DNA from 3 places in the Pectobacterium artocarpous genome. Region 3 is predicted to be linked to each of the others. Evidence: predicted binding sites of a transcription regulator. Region 3 holds the regulator's gene; each other region holds the start of a gene.
The links. The regulator Fur, encoded in region 3, represses iron uptake genes when iron is present. The targets are predictions, from matches to a motif close to ATAATAATGAGAACNACTATCAA.

Region 1 (7,794 bases), on a different contig from region 3:
TCCGTCATATTTCAAGTTATCTGTACGTTGGCTTTTCTCTCTCACCTCAGTCACTTACTGATGTAAGCTCTGTGGATTCACTGCGTCGCCGCCTGCATGTAATTAGAATTATTTAGGATCTATTTTTCTTAAGTAAAAAATATATCGGCCTCTGTAAGAAGAGGCCGATATAGATTAATTTTGTCTTGTTACCTGTTTCATTTTACGTTTTGGTTATGTTCGAGTTTCCTAAAATACACATGGCTATTGGTGTAATACTTTATTAGCCAATAAAGCAAACTGGCTGCCAGTAACGAATTAAATGCCGGTATGCCCCACTCGAAGGCTAATCCAACGATGGCACCGACAATGCTGGCAATAATAGCAGGCCAACCAATCAGAGGTGTTTGTGCGCTGTCAGGTAATTGGCCTTCGGCACGGCTGGCATCGAGCAGCGCCCTGTGAGTGCGTAAAATATAATAGTCAACCAGCATCACGCCGATAATGGGGGGGAATAGCACGCCTAATAATGTCAGGAAATCGATAAAGCGATCCAAAATACCGGCGACGGAAAGCGCTGTGCCGATGAGGCCAATCACCAGCGTGATCGAGACATAGCGTAATTTTTTCCCCGTGACGCCTTCTATAGCATTGGCGATTCCCAATGAGGAAGAGTAAAGGTTGATATCGTTTACTCTCAGTGTCGAAAATATAACGGCAATCAGCCCGATACCACCAGCAGCCTGAGACATGATTGTTACAACGTCTGCGGTATTGAGCGCGCGGGCAATAATGATGGCGAGGCCATTCACAATGAATTCCCCGACGATAATCGACAACATCGTCATCCAGAAAACGTGTTTTCCTGTTTGGGAATAGCGCGTCATATCTGGGGTAATTAAACTGGCGACGATGCAGCCGCCTACGACCATTGTCGCACCGGCGCTAATGGAAATTGCCGCACCGTTAGGCGCAGAAGCGATCAGCTCGGCAATATTGTGGCCGGAGAGCGTCATGATTGAGATATAGCCGACGACGATAACAAACATCGGTACGGCGATTTTGGCTGTGAAACGTAGTGCCCTGAAACCAAAGGCAACCAGCAGCGTCAGCGCAATACCCGATAGGGAGGCAGACCAGCCAAAGCTGAGTTTATCCGCCATCGCAAAATTGAGCGCTTTGGCGAATACGGCGTTCTGGACACCGAACCAGCCGATGAGGCTAACGGCGATAACCAGGCCAATCAGGACGGAACCAATGCGGCCAAAGCCACACCAGCGTGCGAGCAGGCTGCCCGACATGCCTTCTTTCATCCCCGCGTAGCCCAGACCCACCGTCACCACGCCAAAAATGGCGCTGCCAATAAAGATGGCGACAAATGCCTGGCTTAGCGTCATGGAATGGCCGAGCACCGCACCTAACATAAACTGATCTAGCGCGGTTAACATGCCGATGTGGACTAATGCCACATTTAAAAAAGGCAACCGAACACTCAGCGGGACGCGGCTGACGGGATAATCATCTATTTTTTCCATATCAATATGTTCTCTTATATAAATTGAATGCCTTTCTCTATGAGAGAGTTAGGAATATAACCATCGATTCCAAGATGGCGACAAAATTCCTCAAATTGAGGTAAAGAATGTGCTTCTGCTTTTTGATACATATTATATATTCTGTTCTCTATTGTTTTCGGTGATACGTTCATCTTTCTGGCAATTTCTTTATTTGATAAACGCTGCAATAGCAGAAATATAATATCCAGTTCTGATTGAGTGAAAATACTGGTTGTTAATTCTGTTTGTAGCGTGGTCGGTTTCTTTTGGTCTATATAGATGAGCGGAGAGCGCGTATCCAGAGGAATGGCATTCCACATCGTCCCAATGCAACGCTTATTTTCATCAAAGATGGGGATCTTTTCGCTAACGAAGGGTGTCAGTGTTTTCTTCCCATACCAATAGTGTGTTTCGATGACAGTGACTCTCTGCTCACTATTTTCTGTCAACCTGTCATGCTTTTTTAAATCGTCAGAGAGTTCTGCCCAACTGGCAGGAAATTCATCATCTAGTCGTCCCTCAATATCAAAACGCGTTGGTGTACTGGTATAAAGGTAAGCGGCTTTGTTCATGTAAACATGGCGTGATGATAAGTCTTTAATACCCCAAGGTTCATTTAAACACTCCATCATAATAATCAGATTACGAATATAATCAGTCATGTTTTTTTGTGATGATGGCATCCTGCCCTCCCTAATAGGCCAGAATTAATTCAACGGATCAATTTAGCTAAGTAATGTCGAGTATGTTTGTGCGCATATCCCGGCAGGTTTCCGTATTCTTTGTATCCCAGTTTTTCGTAGAACCCTTTGGCCTGGAACTCGAATGTATCTACGTAAGCCAGATGGCAACCACGATTTAATGCTTCTTTTTCAGCCGCCTGCATGAGTTGACGGCCAAGACCGCTTTTACGATGTTTCTCGCTTACCCAAAGATATTGAACTTCTAATGCTCCCCACCAGGTCCTGGAGATTAACCCTGCGATAATATTATTCTCATCGTCTTTGAAATTTAAAAAGAGAGGAGAAATATCAACAGCATCATACTGCTCATTGTGTTTCCATAGACTTGCTATTACAAATTCTTCTTCATCTGAATCTGGTGTGTTAGTAATATGTAGATTCATTACAGTAAAACCTCATTATTAGCGCGCTAAATTATACTTCTAATATGTATGAATGTTTCTCTTTATCATATCGAACATATTTAGACAAGAGTGGATTTCACCCGTTCTTAGGTTGCTGTATCGCTCTATGATAAGAAACATAATCTGATATTTGTTGATTGTATGCTGGTAAAAATCAGAAAGTCAGTACGTATTAGCCTCACCAGGGAAAGTACCAGATAATTTATAATGAAAATGTCTGTTTTGTCGAAAATATGTTTTTTATGAGCAGTTTACTCTCTATTTTTCTCCTTGATTAACTTACCGCTTCGCCCGGTTTATGCCAGCGAAATGCATCATTGTTTCGCTGGCGTTCCATTTTTCTCCCGTTCATCACCTCCGCCAACGTATGTTGCACCTATATAAAAAGGCGACATTGTTACTGTTTTTCATGGAATGGTGACGGCATCTCATCACGTTGTTAGGGGAAGCACTCGTCGTACGCCATGTTTGCCCTTCACGTTTGCCGGAGAGCGGGTTGCATGTCGTTAAAGCCTTATGCTGTGAGCTGCGACTGCCCGGCCTGGAGCTTTTCCCGTGCGACTGGGGGGCTGCTGTAAATGCCCTGGATGTGTTTTTTGTAACATGCCTTGTTTTGCAGTATGGCGATTTATTCTTTTCTATCTGTTTGTATTTTAAATGAATTAACCATTAAATTGAAATAAAAATAATAATGAGTATAGTTATCATTTACTTTTGTGTGCAAATGTTGACAAGAAACGCCTCAGCATCTCGCCAAAATCATCACCAGTTAACCGAGGATATACCATGTCTTTTGGCGTTACTCGCGCGGAAAAAACACGCGTTTGTGATTCTTCGCTGGCCGGAGCAAAACCATTCGGCGTCTCTCTTCTTACCCTGTTGATTTCCACCTCTTTCCTGCCTGCTCAAGTCGTTGCCGAAGAAAATCCTGCCTCAGGCGATACGCTCGTCGTCAGCGCGAATGCTCATGCCAACGCAGAGGTCAGCGACCCGCAGGATTACAGCGTGAAAGTGACTAATGCCGGAACGAAGATGACGTTGACGCCGCGTGATATCCCGCAGTCGGTGAGCGTTATCAGTCAGCAGCGTATCGAAGATCAGGAATTGCAAACGATTGGTGAGGTCATGGCGAACACGACCGGCGTATCCTCTAAAATTATCGACTCCGAACGCGTGACGTATTTCGCTCGCGGTTTCCGTATCACTAACTATCTGTTCGACGGTATTCCGACGGTGGTGAACGAAATCTGGGACTTTGGTGATTCTGGCTCGGACACGGCGATCTATGATCGTATCGAAGTCGTGCGCGGAGCGACCGGGTTGATGACGGGGACAGGTAACCCTTCTGCTGCGGTAAACATGATACGCAAGCATACGGACAGTCGCGAATTCAAAGGCTCTGTATCCGGCAGCTACGGCTCGTGGGATAAACAGAGGATAGTAGCCGATCTGTCTGCGCCGCTGACCGAATCCGGCAATGTTCGCGGGCGCGTGGTTACGGGCTATCAGGATAACGACACCTGGCTTGATCGTTACCACAGCCGCAAAAAATTCCTCTACGGCGTGATCGATGCCGATGTGACTGATTCAACCACGCTGTCGCTTGGTTATGACTATCAGGAACACAATACAGATCGCCCAACCTGGGGGGGGTTGCCAACATGGTTTACCGATGGCAGCTCGACGAATTTTGGGAACAAATTTAACTCCGCACCGAACTGGAGCTACTCCGATAAAACGTCGAGAAAAGTCTTTGCCGATCTGACTCAGCGTTTTGATAACGGCTGGCAGGTGCGCATGAGTGGGACGCATGGCGAAACCAACTTCGATTCCAAGCTGATGTATGTCAATGGTTTTCCAGATAAAGATACGGGGCTGCTTGTTGATCCGTATGGTAATGATGTCGGTGCTTACGGTGGATGGAATAAGGGCACCCGTAAAGTTGATGCGATCGATACCTATGCCTCCGGCCCGTTCGAGCTACTGGGGCGCCAGCATGAACTGGTGATCGGTGGCAGCTACAACCGACAACGTAGCCAGTTCTATAACACGCAATCCACGATTAGCTCAGCAGGTATGGGCAATTACTATAACTGGAATGGCAACATTGCCGATCCATCTTGGGGTCCCTGGGTGGACTATGAGCACTCAACCACGCGCCAAAAATCGCTCTATACCACGGCCCGCTTATCTCTGGCCGATCCGCTGCATTTGATTGCAGGCGCGCGTTATACCGATTGGAGCATCATTGGTTCGACGGGAGATACCAGCAACAATCGTGTGACGCCTTATGTGGGTCTGATATATGACATTAACGATACCTGGTCGGCGTATGCCAGCTACACCGATATCTTCCAACCGCAAACGCAGAAAGATATGAATAAAAAATATTTGTCTCCGACGACAGGTAAAAACTATGAAACGGGCATTAAAGGGGACTGGTATAACAGCCGCCTGACGGCGTCGGTATCTGTTTTCCGCATTGAGCAGGATAACGTGGGGCAATCAACAGGGATCGCGATTCCCGGCGGTGGAGGAGAATTTGCCTACCGTTCAGTCGATGGTGTCGTCAGTAAAGGGATTGAATTTGAAGTTAACGGCGCGGTGACGGACAACCTGCAAATGACGTTTGGCGGTTCGCGCTATGTTGTTGACGATCAGGACGGTAAGTCGGTCAATCCAGAACAGCCCCGCACATCGTTCAAGCTGTTTACCCGCTACCAATTGCCAACGCTGCCGGATTTAACCGTTGGCGGCGGCGTGAACTGGCAAAATGGCATCTGGCAGGAAGGTTCAGGCCCGCAAAACACCACGCTGCGCGTCGATCAGGGCAGCTACGCGCTGGTTAACCTGTTTGGCCGCTATCAGGTGAACAAACAACTGGCGGTGCAGGCGAATATCAACAACCTGTTTGATAAAGAGTACTATGACTACCTTGCACCTTATGCCGTGTATGGTACGCCGCGTCACGTCTCCGTGACCGTCAACTATAATTTCTAAGTTGATATTTTGAGCTGATGAATTACGTATTGGTTCAACATGTCGATGTCATATTACGTGTGTTTTAATTATGTTGCCTCGTTCATCTCATCAATGAACGAGGAATGTGTTGCTAATTAACCTGTGGATAACCAGAAAGACAGTATTGGGATTTGAATATAGGATAATGTTTTATCTGCAACTGGCCACAGTTGCAGTTGGACATTAAGCCCCTGATACGTTAAATTATCCAGGAACAAAGCATTTCCGCTTTTGTAATTATGCAGCTTATTGGAATTTTCTTCATGATAACGAATATTCTCTGCTGAAATACCGTCAAAACTGACGGTTGCAGAGCCAAATGTTGCATTGAGATTTTTATCAAGCAGGTTAATATCTACCGCTGCATTAAAAGCAACGTGATGAATATTGACTGCGATAGGGATATTGGCGCTGTAATTACTGAGGAAATTGATTTTTATCGTGCCGCATTCACTCATGCTACCTCTGGTAAGCCACTGTCATGATGCGGGGAATACTTTTCCAGCGGTGGTTTTTGTGTCTACGAATTGTGTAATTTTATTCTCCCTTAATTAATTTTTTTTGTGTGTATTTTTCATGCCTTGCAGATAAATAATCGATTGCTAACATTATTAATTATGTTAAGTGTTGATATGTTTTTTTTGCATGTTAAATAAACTTAATTGTAAGTAGGGTAATACACAATATGACCTGTAGATGAGGGGATAAGCGTCAGGCATTGACGCTTGTTATTCGTTTGCTAAGGTAATGGGGAAAACATGCTATCCATCATCATTACCTGTCAGGAAGACTGCGAATGATCTCAACGCAATACATTAGCCGAATCGCACTTGCACATGAAAAGGTGGCCTCATTCGAGGTTTACCTTAATCGCTTTGGCAAAGAAGGGATTTACCTGCTTGACGAACCGGAAGCGGCGCTGTCGCCCAGCAGACAACTGGCTGCGATCGCCCGTATGCATGAACTTATTCGTGAAGGATCGCAGTTTGTGATCGCAACCCATTCTCCGATTCTGATGGCGTACCCCGATGCCACTATCTTTCAGTTTAGTGAAGAGGGAATACAGCAGGTCGCGTATGAGGACACGGAGCACTATCAAGTCACGCGTGCTTTCCTGAATAATCCTGAGCGTATGCTGCGCGAGCTAATGGTGGAGTAGGGGTTAACATCGCTTCGGGGAATCGATGACATGCCGTTTTATGCTATCGAAAAGGGCTAATGTGGCTGTTAAAAGGAAACCACTATCCGCGTTATGCTGATAACATACCAAACAATCGGTAGAGGATAGCGAACCATGAATATCAAACAATTGCGTTATTTCTGTAAAGTGGTTGAAGCTGGGGGAATAAGCCAGGCCGCGAAGGTTTTTTCTCTTGCTCCTGCTGCAATCAGTCTGCAAATTACGTCGCTGGAAAAAGAGTTGAATGGTGAGCTATTTAACCGCACTTCTCGGCCAATTACGCTGACAAAGCTGGGCGAGTTTCTTTTTAACAAAGCTCATGAAGTGATATTCAACTTTGACAAACTCGAAAGGGATGCATTGCAGTATGTTAGCACGGCGTCTGTGAACCTTAACCTGGGGTTTGTCCGTTCGGTGATGTTTAACCTTATCCCTGAAACGATCAAACTTTTTTCGGAAAAGCACGGCCATATTAGTATCACCCTAAAAGAGGTGCTTTCTGAATATCAGGCTGACCTGTTATCAACACAATCTATTGATATTGGCTTCACTCGTGAAATGGATATCAACGAGTCGATGAACGGACAGGAACTATCGCGCGAACTGATCTTGATTGATCCCCTCGTGGCGGCAATTCCGATTAATCACTATCTGAGCCGAAAGAATTTCATTACGCTGCGAGACTTTTGCAATTCGCCCTTTATTATTTTTCCGAGCGATCCCAAAAGCAGCTATGCCATGCGAATTCAGGATAAATTTGTGGAGTATGGCGTGCAGCCTGCGGTTGCTCATCGTACCGTTGAAATACATTCTGCGTTGGCATTGGTTGGGGCTGGGTTAGGCGTCACACTTGTTGGAAGATCAACGATTCCGAATAATCGCCAGGATGTTCTTTTCCTACCGATCGAAGA
Region 2 (7,794 bases), on a different contig from region 3:
AGATTGGCCGCTTCATGCAGATGGTCGTCGAACATAAACACAAAATCGGCTTTCAGGGCACGCTGCTCATTGAGCCGAAGCCGCAGGAACCCACCAAGCACCAGTACGACTACGATGTCGCCACTGTCTACGGCTTTCTGAAACAGTTTGGGCTGGAAAAAGAGATTAAAGTCAACGTGGAAGCCAACCACGCGACGCTGGCGGGCCATTCATTCCACCATGAGATCGCTACTGCTGTCGCGCTGGGCGTTTTCGGATCGGTCGATGCAAACCGCGGCGATCCACAGCTCGGCTGGGACACCGATCAGTTCCCTAACAGCGTGGAAGAGAACACGCTGATTATGTATGAGATTCTCAAAGCGGGCGGCTTCACGACGGGAGGCATGAACTTTGATGCCAAGGTTCGTCGCCAAAGTACCGATCGCTATGACCTTTTCCATGCGCACATCGGTGCGATGGATACGCTGGCACTGGCGCTCAAGGCCGCCGCCAGAATGATTGAAGATGATAAACTCAATCAACTGGTTGCTAAACGCTATGCTGGCTGGAACGGAGAACTGGGTCAACAAATCCTGCAAGGTAAAGCCTCGCTGGAATCACTTGCCCAGTATGCGGAAAGCCATCAACTGGCGCCACAACACCAGAGTGGTCAGCAAGAATTGCTGGAAAATCTGGTTAACCGCCACCTCTTTGGCTAAAACGCTACGCTCACTACGTCATCTACTGCGACAAATCCAGCCCTGTCGCAGAGGCTTATCAGGAGCCACTATGTATATCGGTATTGATCTGGGTACGTCCGGTGTGAAAGCTATCCTGCTGGATGAAATCGGCGAAGTAATTGCAAGCCATAGCGCCGCGCTGAGCATTTCCCGCCCGCATCCGCTTTGGTCGGAGCAAGAGCCTGAAGACTGGTGGCTGGCAACCGATCGGGCGCTACAGGCGTTAGCGGCCGCGCACAGCCTTCGCAGCGTGAAAGCCCTGGGGCTGACCGGACAAATGCACGGGGCAACCTTGCTGGATGCCCGCCAGAACGTGCTGCGACCCGCGATTCTCTGGAATGACGGACGTAGCGCCGCGCAATGCCGAACACTGGAACAGCAAGTGCCCACATCGCGCCAGATTACCGGCAACCTGATGATGCCGGGTTTCACTGCACCCAAACTGAAATGGGTACAGGAAAACGAAAGCGAGATATTTCGCCAAATCGACAAAGTCCTGCTGCCGAAAGATTATTTGCGCTGGCGTCTGACGGGAGAATTTGCCAGCGATATGTCCGATGCTGCTGGCACACTCTGGCTGGATGTCTCCAAACGAGACTGGAGCGACACCCTGCTGGAAGCCTGCGCGTTGAGCCGCAAACATATGCCCGCACTGTATGAAGGCAGCCAGATTACCGGTTATCTGAAGCCCGACATCGCCAGCCGCTGGGGTATGCATCCCGTCCCCGTGATTGCCGGCGGTGGGGATAACGCGGCGGGAGCAATTGGCGTCGGGCTATATCAAACCGGACAGGCGATGCTGTCTCTCGGCACCTCCGGCGTTTACTTCGCCGTCAGCGACGGCTTTCTCAGCAACCCACAACATGCTGTCCACAGCTTCTGCCACGCGCTGCCGAATACCTGGCACCTGATGTCCGTGATATTAAGCGCCGCGTCCTGCCTCGACTGGGTCGCCCATCTGACGCATGCTGAGAGCGTGCCCGCGCTGTTGCAGGAAATTGCCTCGACGCCCGTCGATGACACAATCACGCCGGTGTGGTTCTTACCCTATCTTTCCGGCGAACGTACCCCGCACAATAATCCCGATGCCAAAGGCGCATTCTGGGGGCTCACCCATCAGCACGGCCGCCTGGAACTGGCAAAAGCGGTACTGGAAGGCGTGGGATTTGCACTTGCCGATGGTATGGACGCACTGCATATGACCGGGCTAAAGCCTGACAGCATCACGCTGATTGGCGGCGGCGCGCGTAGCGCCTACTGGCGGCAAATGCTGGCGGATATCAGTGGCCAAACGCTGGAGTACCGCACGGGAGGAGATGTTGGCCCCGCGCTGGGGGCGGCTCGTTTGGCGCAAATCGCCATGCACCCGCATACGCCACTGGCAGACCTTCTGCCGCCACTGCCGCTGGAGCAGGTTCATCAACCCGACGCTCAGCGCCATGACGACTATGCCGAACGGAGACGCACATTCCAGGCTCTCTACCAGCAGCTTAAGCCGTTGATGTAACACGATTCGTCCGGCACGGCGGGCAAACGGTCAACTCACCCAACGCCGCACGTCAATTTTCTGTAGCGCCATCGAAAGCAGCAGGCTGGCTCCTAGCGCGATGGCGAAAACATACAAAATATCGAGAACCGGGTGGGATGGCAGTACCACGTCATGCGTACGCAGGTAGTGAATGATCAACGCGTGGAAGCCGTAAATCGCCAGCGAATGGCGCGAAATGATGGCAAAGCCCGGTAAAATCCGCTGGCTATAGAAGTGCTTAAACGCCACCAGCAGGCTGACCGCCGCCAGAAAAACCAGCGGGCCACAGTAGATGTAAAATGTCTGGGTAAACGTATCGTTCAATAATGTGTGGTGCTTAGTCCCTAGCGCGACCAACGCGGCACATGCGATAAAGAACGGGATAGCGGCTAACGCGATTTTCTTTGGTACTTCCAACATTCCCAATGCACGCCCCAGCGCGGCATACAGCACATAGTAAAACGTATCGCCGTAAATATAGAGATTCACGGGCAGTAACTTAAACCCTTCAAATTCCACCCGCCCCGTATTGGGGTTGGCGACAACTGCCAATAAGACAATCAAGACCACTAAATATTTGCCCGATACTGGCTTGATGGTAATAAGCGGGGAGAGCAGATAAATCACGATAATGGCGTAGAAAAACCATAAGTGATAAAAGACCGGTTTTTGCAGCGCATGGTACAATGAATTCAGACCATTAATCGGCGTGAGTGTCGCAATATAGATCAGCGCGACCATACTATAAAAAAGCAGGCATAAACCGATACGCAGGAAATGTTTTTTCCCCGCGCTGCGCTCGCCAAAGAATAAGTAACCCGAGATCATGAAAAACAGCGGAACACAGACGCGCGACGCAGAGTTCAGGATATTCGCCACATCCCAGTGACCATCGCCCGGCGTACCACCTGCGGTAATAGAGTACGTTGTGCTATGAATCAGAACGACCATCATGCAGGCCAGAGCCCGCAGGTTATTAATCCAGCCGATCTTATCCGTCATGCACAACCTCTTGAAAGCAAAGCGCTATTCAAAATAGCGTAGCCGTTGTTAAGCGCTGGCACAATCTATTATCAACGATCTGCTATTATCAACCACCAGCGCTCAACAATCGGGCAAATCTAAGCGATCACGACGGACTCATACGGAAAAAACCTATTGGCTTACGCCATGCGTGCTCACCAGAACAGGCGGGAACAGCATGGCGTGAGTAAATCAGAACAGCCCCATCGGCTTATCAGAGTAGCTCACCAGAAGGCACTTGGTTTGCTGATAGTGTTCCAGCATCATTTTATGGTTCTCACGCCCGATACCGGACTGCTTGTAGCCGCCAAACGCCGCATGCGCCGGATACGCATGGTAACAGTTGGTCCAAACGCGCCCAGCCTGAATACCGCGTCCCATCCGGTAAGCGATATTTCCGTTACGGCTCCACACGCCAGCACCCAGACCGTATTCCGTATCGTTGGCTATCTCCAGCGCGTCATCCATCGTTTTGAACGTCGTTACCGCCAGCACCGGCCCGAAAATTTCTTCCTGGAAGACGCGCATACTGTTTTTACCGAACAATATCGTCGGCTCCAGATAGTAACCTTCCGCCAGCCCGCCCGACATCACCTTGCGTTGGCCGCCCGTTAGCACCTGCGCCCCTTCTTTTTTACCGATATCAATATAGTTAAGGATGGTGTCAAGCTGTCCTGCTGACACCTGTGCGCCCATCATGGTTTTGCTGTCCAACGGGTTGCCGATGCGAATAGCCTCAACGCGTTTGATTGCCCGTTCCATAAAGCGATCGTAGATAGATTCCTGCACCAGCGCGCGGCTCGGGCAGGTACAGACTTCTCCCTGATTGAAGGCAAACAGCGTGAAGCCTTCAAGCACTTTGTCAAAAAAGCTATCTTCCTTATCCATCACATCAGCAAAGAAGATGTTCGGCGATTTGCCGCCCAGCTCCAGCGTGACTGGCGTCACGTTCTGCGCCGCATAGCTCATGATCTGCTGACCCACTTCGGTCGACCCGGTGAACGCCACTTTCGCAACGCGTTTCGACGTCGCCAGGTATTCGCCAATTTCGCTTCCCGACCCATTCACGACATTAATGACCCCCGCAGGCAGCAGATCCTGAATCAGCTCCATCAAAATCAGCACCGACATCGGCGTCAGCTTGGCGGGCTTCAGTACAATACAGTTACCGGCGGCCAGCGCAGGCGCCATCTTCCAACAGGCCATCAGCAGAGGGAAGTTCCAGGGAATGATTTGCCCGACAACGCCGAGAGGCTCATGAAAATGATAAGCCACGGTATCGCCGTCAATTTCACTGATCGCCCCTTCTTGCGCACGGATACAGGCCGCGAAATAGCGAAAGTGGTCAATCGCCAGCGGCACATCCGCCCCGCTGGTTTCGCGTATCGGTTTACCGTTATCCCAGGTTTCCACCTGCGCCAGCAGCTCAAGATTTTGCTCCATCCGGTCGGCAATACGGTTAAGCACCAACGCCCGATCCTGTACCGACATGCCACCCCATTCCGCTTTTGCCTTGTGAGCGGCATCCAGCGCGTGGTCAATATCTCGTGTTGATGAACTGGCCACTTCACACATCGGCTGGCCCGTTACTGGCGTTAAATTGACAAAATACTGACCAGCATCAGGTGGAACCCAGGCTCCGCCGATAAAATTGTCATAGCGTTTTTTCAGGTTGAGAGAGCCGTATTCGTCAGATGCATGTCGGCCTTCAAAATTATCATGCGCCATTTCAGTCTCCTTTTCAGTTCCGGGTGAGCGGCCATGCCGCGGTGAAAAAAGAGGCAAACAGTAAGCAGTTAAATTAAGCCTATACGGGATATTGAGTTAGCGACAGGATTCAGCCAGAGAAGAAGACAACTCTTCGAGTTGACGCACAGTTTCTTGCGAGAAAAATTCACATCCCTTCGGTCGCGGTGAAATAATATTTTTAATTTCCAGGATTACTAACATGCAGGTATGCCAGGTGGAAGGGGTTCATTTACGCGCGGATGCCGCCCTTGACGGCGCAACGCAACATTCGGTCTATCATCCCGATTCGCTGCATCAACCGCAGTCTGACTGGCTGGCGGAAGAAGTGCCCGTTGCGCTGGTCTACAACGGCATATCGCATGTCGTCATGATGGCTTCGCCGAAAGAACTGGAACAGTTTGCACTCGGGTTTTCCTTATCAGAAGGCATTATTCTATCATCGGCAGATATCTACGGGATCGATATACAGGCCGCCTGTAACGGCATCGAAGTTCAGATTGAGCTTTCCAGCCGACGCTTTGCCGGACTAAAAGAACGACGCCGAGCGATGGATGGTCGCACAGGCTGCGGTGTATGTGGCGTAGAGCAGCTCGCGGAAATCGGCAAACCCATTTCCCCACTGCCCTTCACGCAGACATTTTCCCTCAGTAGGCTCGATAGCGCGCTGGCGCGACTACGAGACGTGCAGCAGATCGGTCAGATAACGGGTTGCACGCATGCCGCGGGCTGGATCGCGCCAGACGGTACACTATCCGGGGGGAGCGAAGATGTCGGCCGTCATGTCGCGCTGGATAAACTGCTTGGTACCCGAGCGAAACAAGGATGGCAGCAAGGCGCTGCGCTGGTTTCCAGCCGTGCCAGCTATGAAATGGTTCAGAAGTCTGCCATGTGCGGCGTGGAAATTCTGTTTGCTGCCTCGGCGGCAACCTCTCTGGCTGTTGAAGTCGCAGAGCGCTGCAACCTGACGCTGGTCGGTTTTTGTCGACCGGGACAGGCGACCATCTACACCCATCCGCAGCGTCTGAGCAAGTAAACAACACCATAAGAGTGACCGCGGTTTGCAGGCGTCAGGATATAGATTAATTTGTTTTTACATAGTGCAATAATGACATAACCGTTTGTTATCACGAGGTAAAGCAATAGGGTTCATGACATCAGAACGAGAATAATCATTTTCAATATCATTTAATTAACTATAATGAACGTATTGCTTACGCGGTACTAACACTACAGTGCCGTAACATTTTTTTTACCATGGAGATGCTAAACATGAGTTATTCACTGCCATCGCTGCCTTATGCTTATGACGCACTGGAACCGCATTTCGACAAAGAAACGATGGAAATCCACCATTCCAAACACCATCAGGCTTACGTCAATAATACTAATGCCGCGCTGGAATCTCTGCCTGAACTGGCTAAATTGCCTGTTGAAGAGTTGATCGCGCAGTTGGATAAAGTCCCCGCTGAGAAAAAAGCAGCGCTGCGTAACAACGCTGGCGGCCACGCCAACCACAGCCTGTTCTGGAAAGGCCTGAAAGCAGGTACGACGCTGGGTGGTGACCTGAAAGCAGCGATCGAACGCGATTTCGGTAGCGTCGATGCGTTTAAAGAAAAATTTGAGCAGGCAGCAGCAACCCGTTTCGGTTCTGGCTGGGCCTGGCTGGTTCTGAAAGACGACGGCAAACTGGCCGTAGTGTCTACTGCAAACCAAGACAGCCCGCTGATGGGCGAAGCGATTTCTGGTACCTCTGGCTACCCACTCATTGCCCTGGACGTCTGGGAACACGCTTACTACCTGAAATTCCAGAACCGTCGTCCAGATTACGCTAAAGCATTCTGGAACGTGGTGAACTGGGACGAAGCCGCGGCGCGTTTCGCTGGCGCGAAAAAATAAAACCTTTTGCCGCCTGATACCATCAGGCTCCTTCTGCGTTTGAATATAAACTGGAATAACAGTCTGTTGTTCCAGTTTTTTATTGTCCCCGCCCTATTTCAAGCCACATGTATGCTGGCAATATCCGGTTCATCTTTGAGCCTCTCTCCGACAGACCGCCGCTTACTGGTGCGTAAAGTTTCAGCGTGAAGTGCCGATATATACTGCGGGTTTTTATCATGTTGTTTTGCAGGAATAGGCTTGGCAAGCGGTAATCCGAGATGCTAGCACCGCTAATCTAGTGTGCATCGGGATAGTGAATTTTACTCAATACCAGATAGTGGTGGGATGTGATGGCGATGAATTTTGACAATCTAAAAGTCGGTAAAAAATTAGGATTAGGCTTTTTCCTAATTCTGCTGATGACCATGGTAATTGCCGGCGCGGGCATTATGTATATTAGCTCGCTGAAAGACAGTATTGATAAAGTTAATTTAAGCAACAATATTAATGATGAAATTAATCATGCTAAATATTACCGTGCATTATACGGCACCACCTATAATCCTGATGATATAAAAAGGAATATCGAACACATTACCAATATCAGTAAACTCGCTGAAAAGGCAAAAGAATTTAACTGGCCGAAAAATGACACCAAGAAAATAGCCAACATCCCCGAATTAATTACCAGCTATAAGGAAAAACAAAATAATTATATTAATGCCGTGAAAAAAAAGGATGCCGTCAGAGAAAGCTGGCATATTTCAACAACGGAAAAACCTCTACAACAGCTCAACGATCAATTAAAGGCAGACAACAACACTACTCTTCAATTATTACTTTCTGACCTGAATCAAAAACTGATTGCCGTCCGCTACCACGTTCGTGGTTTATTAC
Region 3 (7,794 bases):
ACGTTCTCAACGATTTCTCCACCTTTCTTCGCCGTTGTCGACGCTTGTAATGCCAGTTGGCTAGCGTGGTTGGCGTTTTCAGCGTTCTGTTTCACCGTCGCCGTCAATTGCTCCATGCTAGCCGCAGTTTCTTCCAGTGCGGAAGCCTGCTCTTCGGTTCGTGAAGACAGATCGTTGTTGCCCGCCGCAATCTCAGAAGCACCCTGATAGATGGAATCCGTGCTGTTTCTGATCGTGCTAACCGTGTTGGCCAGACTCCCCTGCATTTCACGTAGCAGCGGGAACAGGCGCCCTACACAATTGTTGCCGAAATCCAGAATTGGCTTGCCTAGATGACCAGAAGCAATCACGCTAAAGTGATCGCGCAGGTCATTTAACGGACGGGTCAGACACACCACCAGATAACGATCGGTCAGGAACAGCATGATAAGACCGATAACCAATCCGCTTAGCAAAATGTTCTGCCCAATCGTGGTAATTAGCTCAAAACGCACACCCGCTGCATCGAATTTCTCTGCACTGGCTTTACTGAATGCGGTTAAAGACGCACCAAACTGGCGACTCAGCGGCGGCACAACGTTCTTGGCCTGATTTTGGTAATCATCCAGCGCATTGGCAACGGCTTTTTGATAAAGCGGCTCAACGCCCTGAACAACCAGGTTATTCCAGTCACGGCTGACGGCCTGCACCAGAGAAGCATCCAGACCCGCATGATCGATAGCATTAAATGCCACCAAATCGGACTTCAGTTTATCCAGCGCGACAAGTGCAGAAGCCTGCTCTTTATCTGCGGTGGCATTATCACCACTGCGGCGAGCGTCAACAGCGCGCGCCAGACGGGTTACCATACGGAAGTACTGATCGTTGCCCTGGTTGATAAAATTCATGTTCTGAACCAGCAAGGTGCTGGTTTTCGAGCTCGCCGTCATCTCTTTAAAAGAGAATATGGTATATATTGATACGCCGCCCCAAAGAATACAAAAAGTGCCCAGCACCCATAACATAGCGGTTCTGATGGCAATATTTTTTATAAGTCTCATAGCTCACTCCAAATCAGGAAAATGGTTAAAAAGATTTTTATCGCTAATCAACCGATATGAATCATAAAATTCACACCATGAAACAGGTCACTTCTCTCTAGCGTTCATATTTCACCGAGTTGAAAACTCAAAAACCACGCTAACTCATCGGCTAAACGCAGAGAATATTTAGCGCTCTCGCCATATTTATTAAAATAATTTTTCATATTGAGAATGAACTCACTTATTTTTATAGATATAGGGATTTTCAATCAGTGAGTTACCATCAAAAGCGCTGTCGTCCGTGTCTCATGTATGTCGGCAAGCCCGCTTATACTAAGTTTCCATTTCATTCTTTAACATCAAAAGGATAAAAAATACCTCCGTATTTTTATCACCTCGCCTGTAAATGGGTATAATTCTTGCCTTCATTTATTAGGAATATTCCCAATAAATGTCACAAGTGTTCAATTTGATAAAAACATTATCTTTTGTATGCTTTTAATTCTCATGAATAGTAACGTACCGTGAAGTGACTTTTATTTATTACAAACAAAAGCCTGCTTTCAATTACAACCGAAATTAGCCCTTAAAATAAAAAGCGCATTCATAAAAAATGAAACATTATTGTTAACATAAAAATACACTTAAGGATATGTGCATTTGCTCCTAGACGATGACATAATCCATATCAATTATGTGGAATTTGGCCTCAGCAGGGATACGCTTCGTTTCTTTTACTGCCCTCCGCATTTCATATGTTCTTGATTTACGCCTCCTTACCGATACGAGTTTCTCCTGATGTGAGTGTCTGTTATTATTAATGGATAAGTGGGTGAAACATTACACCATACCATTAGGAATCAAGAGGTTATTCAATTCATGGCACTCATCGGAATATTCTTTGGCAGTGATACTGGTAACACTGAAAACATCGCCAAAACGATCCAACAGCAGTTAGGCACCAACGTTGCGGATGTTCATGACATCGCCAAAAGCAGCAAAGAGGACCTTGAAGGTTTCGATATCCTGCTGCTAGGTATTCCAACCTGGTATTACGGTGAAGCTCAGTGTGATTGGGATGACTTTTTTCCTTCACTGGAAGAAATTGATTTCACTGGGAAACTGGTTGCCCTATTTGGCTGTGGCGATCAGGAAGACTATGCAGAATACTTCTGTGATGCCATGGGCACCATTCGTGACATTATTGAGCCTCGCGGCGCGACGATTGTCGGCCATTGGCCAACAGAAGGCTATTATTTTGAAGCCTCTAAAGGGCTCGCCGACGACAATCACTTCATCGGCCTGGCTATCGATGAAGACCGTCAGCCTGAACTGACCAGCGAACGCGTAACAACGTGGGTGAAACAGATCAGCGATGAACTGAATCTGAAAGAGCTGGTTGGGTAAACCACGTTGGCTCTGATAATCACTATCAGAGCCAAAATAACATTGATAGGTAAAATCTTTCATAATAATTGATACATTTTTTTAACTTCTATCAGTAAACCTGTACAATAATCCCATCGGTTTTATATGTGCTTCACCATTTCCTCATTCATCAACAACGGATTGCGTTATATACCAGTAGTGTGAATGGGGACAATATTGTTAACATTCCCTTGTTTTCATTTTGTATGTGCGGTTCTATAATTGGGACGCTATTACATTTTTGCGCCGACCGATGTCATAGGCTAGGCAGCCTCCATTGATAAGTAAGCAACAGGACTAAACCCGCATGACTGACAACAATATCGCATTAAAGAAGGCCGGCCTGAAAGTCACTCTTCCAAGACTGAAAATTCTGGAAGTGTTACAGGATCCTGTCTGTCACCACGTCAGTGCGGAAGATTTATATAAGAGATTGATTGATATGGGCGAAGAGATTGGTCTTGCTACCGTCTATCGCGTACTCAACCAATTTGATGATGCGGGCATCGTCACTCGTCATAACTTCGAAGGGGGTAAATCCGTTTTCGAACTGACACAGCAGCATCATCACGATCACTTAATTTGCCTCGACTGTGGCAAAGTCATTGAATTCCGCGATGAATCTATCGAAGCACGCCAACGCGAGATCGCAGAAAGACACGGCATTAAACTGACCAACCACAGTTTGTATCTCTATGGGCATTGCAGTGAAGGGGATTGCCGCGAGGATGAAACCCTGCACGAATCAACACGATAAATCGACCGCATAAAAAATAAAACCGCCGAGGCGGTTTTATTTTTGTCTTCTTACTGGTGGCGTTAGCCTACCCAGGTATCACGCAGTCCAACCGTACGGTTAAACACCATATGTTCTGCACTGGAGTAAACGCGGTCGGCACAGAAGTAACCTTCGCGCTCAAACTGATACGCTTTCTCTGCTTCCGCCTGCACCAGGCTCGCTTCTACAAAACCTTGCGTAATCTTCAGTGAGTCTGGATTAATCGTCGACAGGAAGTCCTCCGCTGCGCCAGGGTTTGCCACACTAAACAGGCGATCGTACAGACGGAACTCCGCTGGCACCGCGTGTGCCGCAGAAACCCAATGGATCACACCTTTCACTTTACGGCCATCAGCCGGATCTTTGCTCAGCGTTTCCGCATCATAGCTACAGTAGATCGTGGTGATGGTGCCCTGCTCATCTTTATCAATACGCTCGGCTTTGATCACATAGGCATTACGCAGACGCACTTCTTTACCCAACACCAGACGCTTGTACTGTTTGTTGGCCTCTTCGCGGAAATCAGCGCGATCGATGTAAACTTCGCGGCTGAATGCAACCTGACGTGAGCCCATTTCTGGCTTGTTCGGATGGTTTGGCATCGTGACAAACTCTTCATGCCCGGCTGGAAGATTCTCGATCACCACTTTGACCGGATCCAACACCGCCATCGCGCGCGGGGCGTTCTCATTCAGATCGTCGCGGATGCAGGATTCCAGCGCGGCCATTTCCACGTTGTTATCCTGTTTCGTGACGCCGATGCGCACGCAGAATTCACGGATAGAAGACGCACTATAACCGCGACGACGCAGACCAGAGATAGTCGGCATACGTGGATCGTCCCATCCTTCAACGACATTTTCCGTAACCAGTTGATTCAACTTACGCTTGGACATAATCGCGTATTCAAGATTCAGGCGAGAGAACTCATACTGACGCGGATGGCAAGGAATGGTGATATTATCCAACACCCAGTCATACAGACGACGGTTGTCCTGGAATTCCAGCGTACACAGCGAATGCGTGATCCCTTCCAGCGCATCGGAAATGCAGTGGGTAAAGTCATACATCGGGTAGATGCACCACTTGTTACCCGTCTGGTGATGATCGGCAAATTTAATACGGTACAGCACCGGATCGCGCATTACGATAAAGGACGATGCCATATCGATTTTTGCACGCAGGCAGGCCGTACCTTCCGCAAATCCCCCGTTGCGCATTTTTTCAAACAGCGTCAGATTTTCCTGCACGGTACGGTCGCGGTAAGGGCTGTTTTTGCCCGGCGCCGTCAACGTACCACGGTATTCACGGATCTGCTCGGGCGTCAGTTCATCAACGTAAGCCAGCCCTTTACCGATCAACTCAACCGCATACGCGTGCAGTTGATCGAAATAATCAGAAGAATAGCGAACATCGCCGCTCCATGAAAAACCCAGCCACTCGACGTCACGTTTGATCGACTCAACGTATTCGATATCTTCTTTTACCGGGTTGGTGTCGTCAAAGCGCAGGTTACATTGCCCCTGATAGTCACGCGCGATACCAAAATTCAGGCAAATAGACTTGGCATGCCCAATATGCAGATAGCCGTTCGGCTCTGGCGGGAAACGCGTCTGAATATGGTCATGCTTACCGGACGCCAGATCTTCATCGATAATCTGACGGATAAAGTTGGTTGGGCGGGCTTCAGCCTCACTCATTCTTCATTCCTCAATGCTAAAACGACGTATAACCGACAATGATCCAACAAGCTACGCTGGGAAACAACCGTTAGTTTCATTTAATTATTCATAACGAAAAAAAAGGCGAGATTGCTATCTCGCCCTATCTATTTCATCGACACAACAGCACGTTAAACATATAACGCCGTCATATTACGCCTTGTTATGTTCCGCTTTCAGCGCGGTCGCTATCGATTCAGCCTGTGTGCCAACGACAATCTGGACGCTTTGCTTATTCAGACGAATCACGCCCGCCGCACCAAGACGCTTCGCCTGCGCATCATCAACCAGAGAGGAATCTGCCACATTCAAACGCAGGCGTGTGATACAGGCATCAATGCCGATCAGGTTGGCTTTGCCGCCCAGCGCCTGCAAGTAACCCCGCGCCAGTACCGCTGCATCGCCTGATTTCTCGCTTGCAATCGCGGTACTCACGTCATATCCATCAGCTTCGCTACCGCTCACGGCCAGTTCACGTCCCGGCGTTAACAGGTTGAAGCGCATGATGGTAAAACGGAACACCACATAGTAAATGATGAAGAATACCAGCCCTTGTGCAAGCAGCATATACCACTGTGTAGCAAGTGGATTGCGTGAGGACAGCACCATGTCCACCAGACCGGCACTGAAGCCAAAGCCGGCAATCCAATGCATACTGGCCGCGACAAAGACGGAAAAACCGGTCAGTAACGCATGTAGGAAATACAGCACCGGGGCCACAAACATGAAGGAAAACTCCAGCGGTTCGGTGATCCCGGTGAAGAAGGAGGCAAATGCCGCCGCCAGCATGATCCCAGCTACTTTGCTTTTGTTCTCAGGGCGGGCGCAGTGGTAAATCGCCAGCGCTGCCCCCGGCAGGCCAAACATCATTATCGGGAAGAAGCCCGCCTGATAACGTCCGGTGATCCCCACCACGGCTTTGCCAGAATCGATAGACTGCTGACCAGCTAGGAAGTTAGGAATATCGTTGATGCCCGCGACATCAAACCAGAACACAGAGTTCAACGCATGATGTAGCCCAACAGGAATCAGCAAACGGTTAAAGAAGGCGTAAACCCCGGCGCCCACCGAGCCCAACTGTTGGATATGTTCACCGAACGACACTAGCGCATTGTAAATCACCGGCCAGACGTACATTAAAATGAACGCCACCAGAATCATCAGGAAAGAAACCAGAATAGGGACCAATCGGCGTCCGCTGAAGAACGACAGCGCCTTAGGCAGTTCAACCTGGCTAAAGCGGTTATACAGTTCGGCGGACATCACACCGACCAAAATCCCGATGAACTGGTTTTCAATCTTGCCAAACGCAGCGGGCACCTGTTCAACAGGGATCCGTTGGATCATAGCGACAACGGCCGGAGAACACAGCGTAGTCAACACCAGATAACCGACAAAGCCGGTCAATGCCGCCGCACCATCCTTATCTTTCGACATGCCGTAAGCAACACCGACAGCAAACAACACCGCCATATGCCCGATAATCGCCTCACCCGATTTGATGAGGAGTGCCGCCAGCGCGTTCTCGCTTCCCCAGCCAACCGGATCAATCCAGTAACCAATCCCCATCAGGATAGCGGCAGCAGGCAGCGTCGCGACAGGCACCATCAACGCCCGGCCGACTTTTTGTAAATAGCTCAAAGTACTCACTTTTCCCTCTCTTACCTTTGCGAGATAAATGAAATGTTGTGGGGCAAACAAACCTGCCAATAAATTTCACTGCCGAAAAACGTCGCTGTTGAAAATGTCATTGCCAAAAAACGTGACCAGCGGTGGTTCTTAGGGGGAGTGTAAGAAAAATAATTCGCTACACAAATTAAACCCCGTAATTATGTGATAAAAATCACCCAAAAACTGCATATTAAAAGTTTATACCTGAATAAAACCCCAACTTATTTCAAGATTAAAAAAAACGGAGTAGACTAATTTTAATGCATAGACAACACGCGCAACTGGCGCTTGACGCAATAACGCAATTCATTCCACTTGAAAATCAGGAGAGTGCTGATGAGACTCATTCCCTTAACTACCGCCGCAGACGTCGGAAAATGGGCAGCCCGCCACATCGTTGAAAAGATTAACGCTTTCAAGCCCAGCGCAGAGCGCCCTTTTATTCTTGGGTTACCGACAGGCAGTTCACCGCTGGAGGCTTATAAATCGCTGGTCGCCATGCACAAAGCAGGTTTAGTGAGCTTCAAACACGTTGTCACCTTCAATATGGATGAATATGTCGGCCTGCCGACCGACCATCCAGAAAGCTATCATACCTTCATGCATCAGAATTTTTTCAATCACGTTGATATTTTGCGTGAAAACATTAACCTGTTGAACGGCAACGCAGAAGACACCACAGCAGAATGTCACCGTTATGAAGAGAAAATAAAGTCTTACGGAAAAATTCATCTTTTCATGGGCGGCGTGGGTAATGATGGACATATCGCCTTCAATGAGCCCGCTTCCTCTCTGGCTTCCCGTACTCGCATTAAAACGCTGACGGAAGAGACCCGCATCGCGAATTCCCGTTTCTTTGGCGGGGACGTCAGTCTGGTCCCTAAATTTGCGCTGACCGTTGGCGTTGGTACGTTGCTGGATGCCGAAGAAGTGATGATTCTGGTGACCGGCCGCAACAAAGCGCAGGCGCTACAGGCTGCGGTAGAAGGCAATGTTAACCATATGTGGACGATCAGTTGTCTGCAACTGCATGCCAAAGCCATCATGGTGTGCGATGAGCCTTCCACGATGGAGCTAAAGGTAAAAACTGTTAAGTATTTCCGTGAGTTAGAAACGGAAAGTATGAAGAACCTCTAACCGATCGCGGGAGTCGATGATGTACGCGTTAACCCAC

Region 1: a site for Fur is predicted at 3,368-3,390, ahead of fhuE (ferric-rhodotorulic acid/ferric-coprogen receptor FhuE). Genes of this name have one in related genera too.
Region 2: a site for Fur is predicted at 6,182-6,204, ahead of sodA (superoxide dismutase [Mn]). Genes of this name have one in related genera too.

What each region holds. Positions count from the first base shown of each region.
Region 1 is NZ_JBJXVK010000009.1:89,799-97,592, forward strand. It holds gene ACKQAD_RS07955 (cytosine permease) at 198-1,514, opposite strand; gene ACKQAD_RS07960 (helix-turn-helix transcriptional regulator) at 1,529-2,218, opposite strand; gene ACKQAD_RS07965 (GNAT family N-acetyltransferase) at 2,248-2,661, opposite strand; gene fhuE (ferric-rhodotorulic acid/ferric-coprogen receptor FhuE) at 3,469-5,682, shown strand; gene ACKQAD_RS07975 (hypothetical protein) at 5,799-6,161, opposite strand; gene ACKQAD_RS07980 (AAA family ATPase) at 6,500-6,862, shown strand; gene ACKQAD_RS07985 (LysR family transcriptional regulator) at 6,998-7,794, shown strand, end outside.
Region 2 is NZ_JBJXVK010000010.1:26,692-34,485, forward strand. It holds gene xylA (xylose isomerase) at 1-698, shown strand, start outside; gene xylB (xylulokinase) at 769-2,226, shown strand; gene ACKQAD_RS08375 (acyltransferase) at 2,257-3,249, opposite strand; gene exaC (acetaldehyde dehydrogenase ExaC) at 3,463-4,998, opposite strand; gene fdhD (formate dehydrogenase accessory sulfurtransferase FdhD) at 5,219-6,052, shown strand; gene sodA (superoxide dismutase [Mn]) at 6,289-6,915, shown strand; gene ACKQAD_RS08395 (methyl-accepting chemotaxis protein) at 7,248-7,794, shown strand, end outside.
Region 3 is NZ_JBJXVK010000006.1:148,106-155,899, forward strand. It holds gene ACKQAD_RS05770 (methyl-accepting chemotaxis protein) at 1-1,040, opposite strand, end outside; gene fldA (flavodoxin FldA) at 1,902-2,429, shown strand; gene fur (ferric iron uptake transcriptional regulator) at 2,758-3,207, shown strand; gene glnS (glutamine--tRNA ligase) at 3,270-4,928, opposite strand; gene nagE (N-acetylglucosamine-specific PTS transporter subunit IIBC) at 5,103-6,599, opposite strand; gene nagB (glucosamine-6-phosphate deaminase) at 6,957-7,757, shown strand; gene nagA (N-acetylglucosamine-6-phosphate deacetylase) at 7,777-7,794, shown strand, end outside.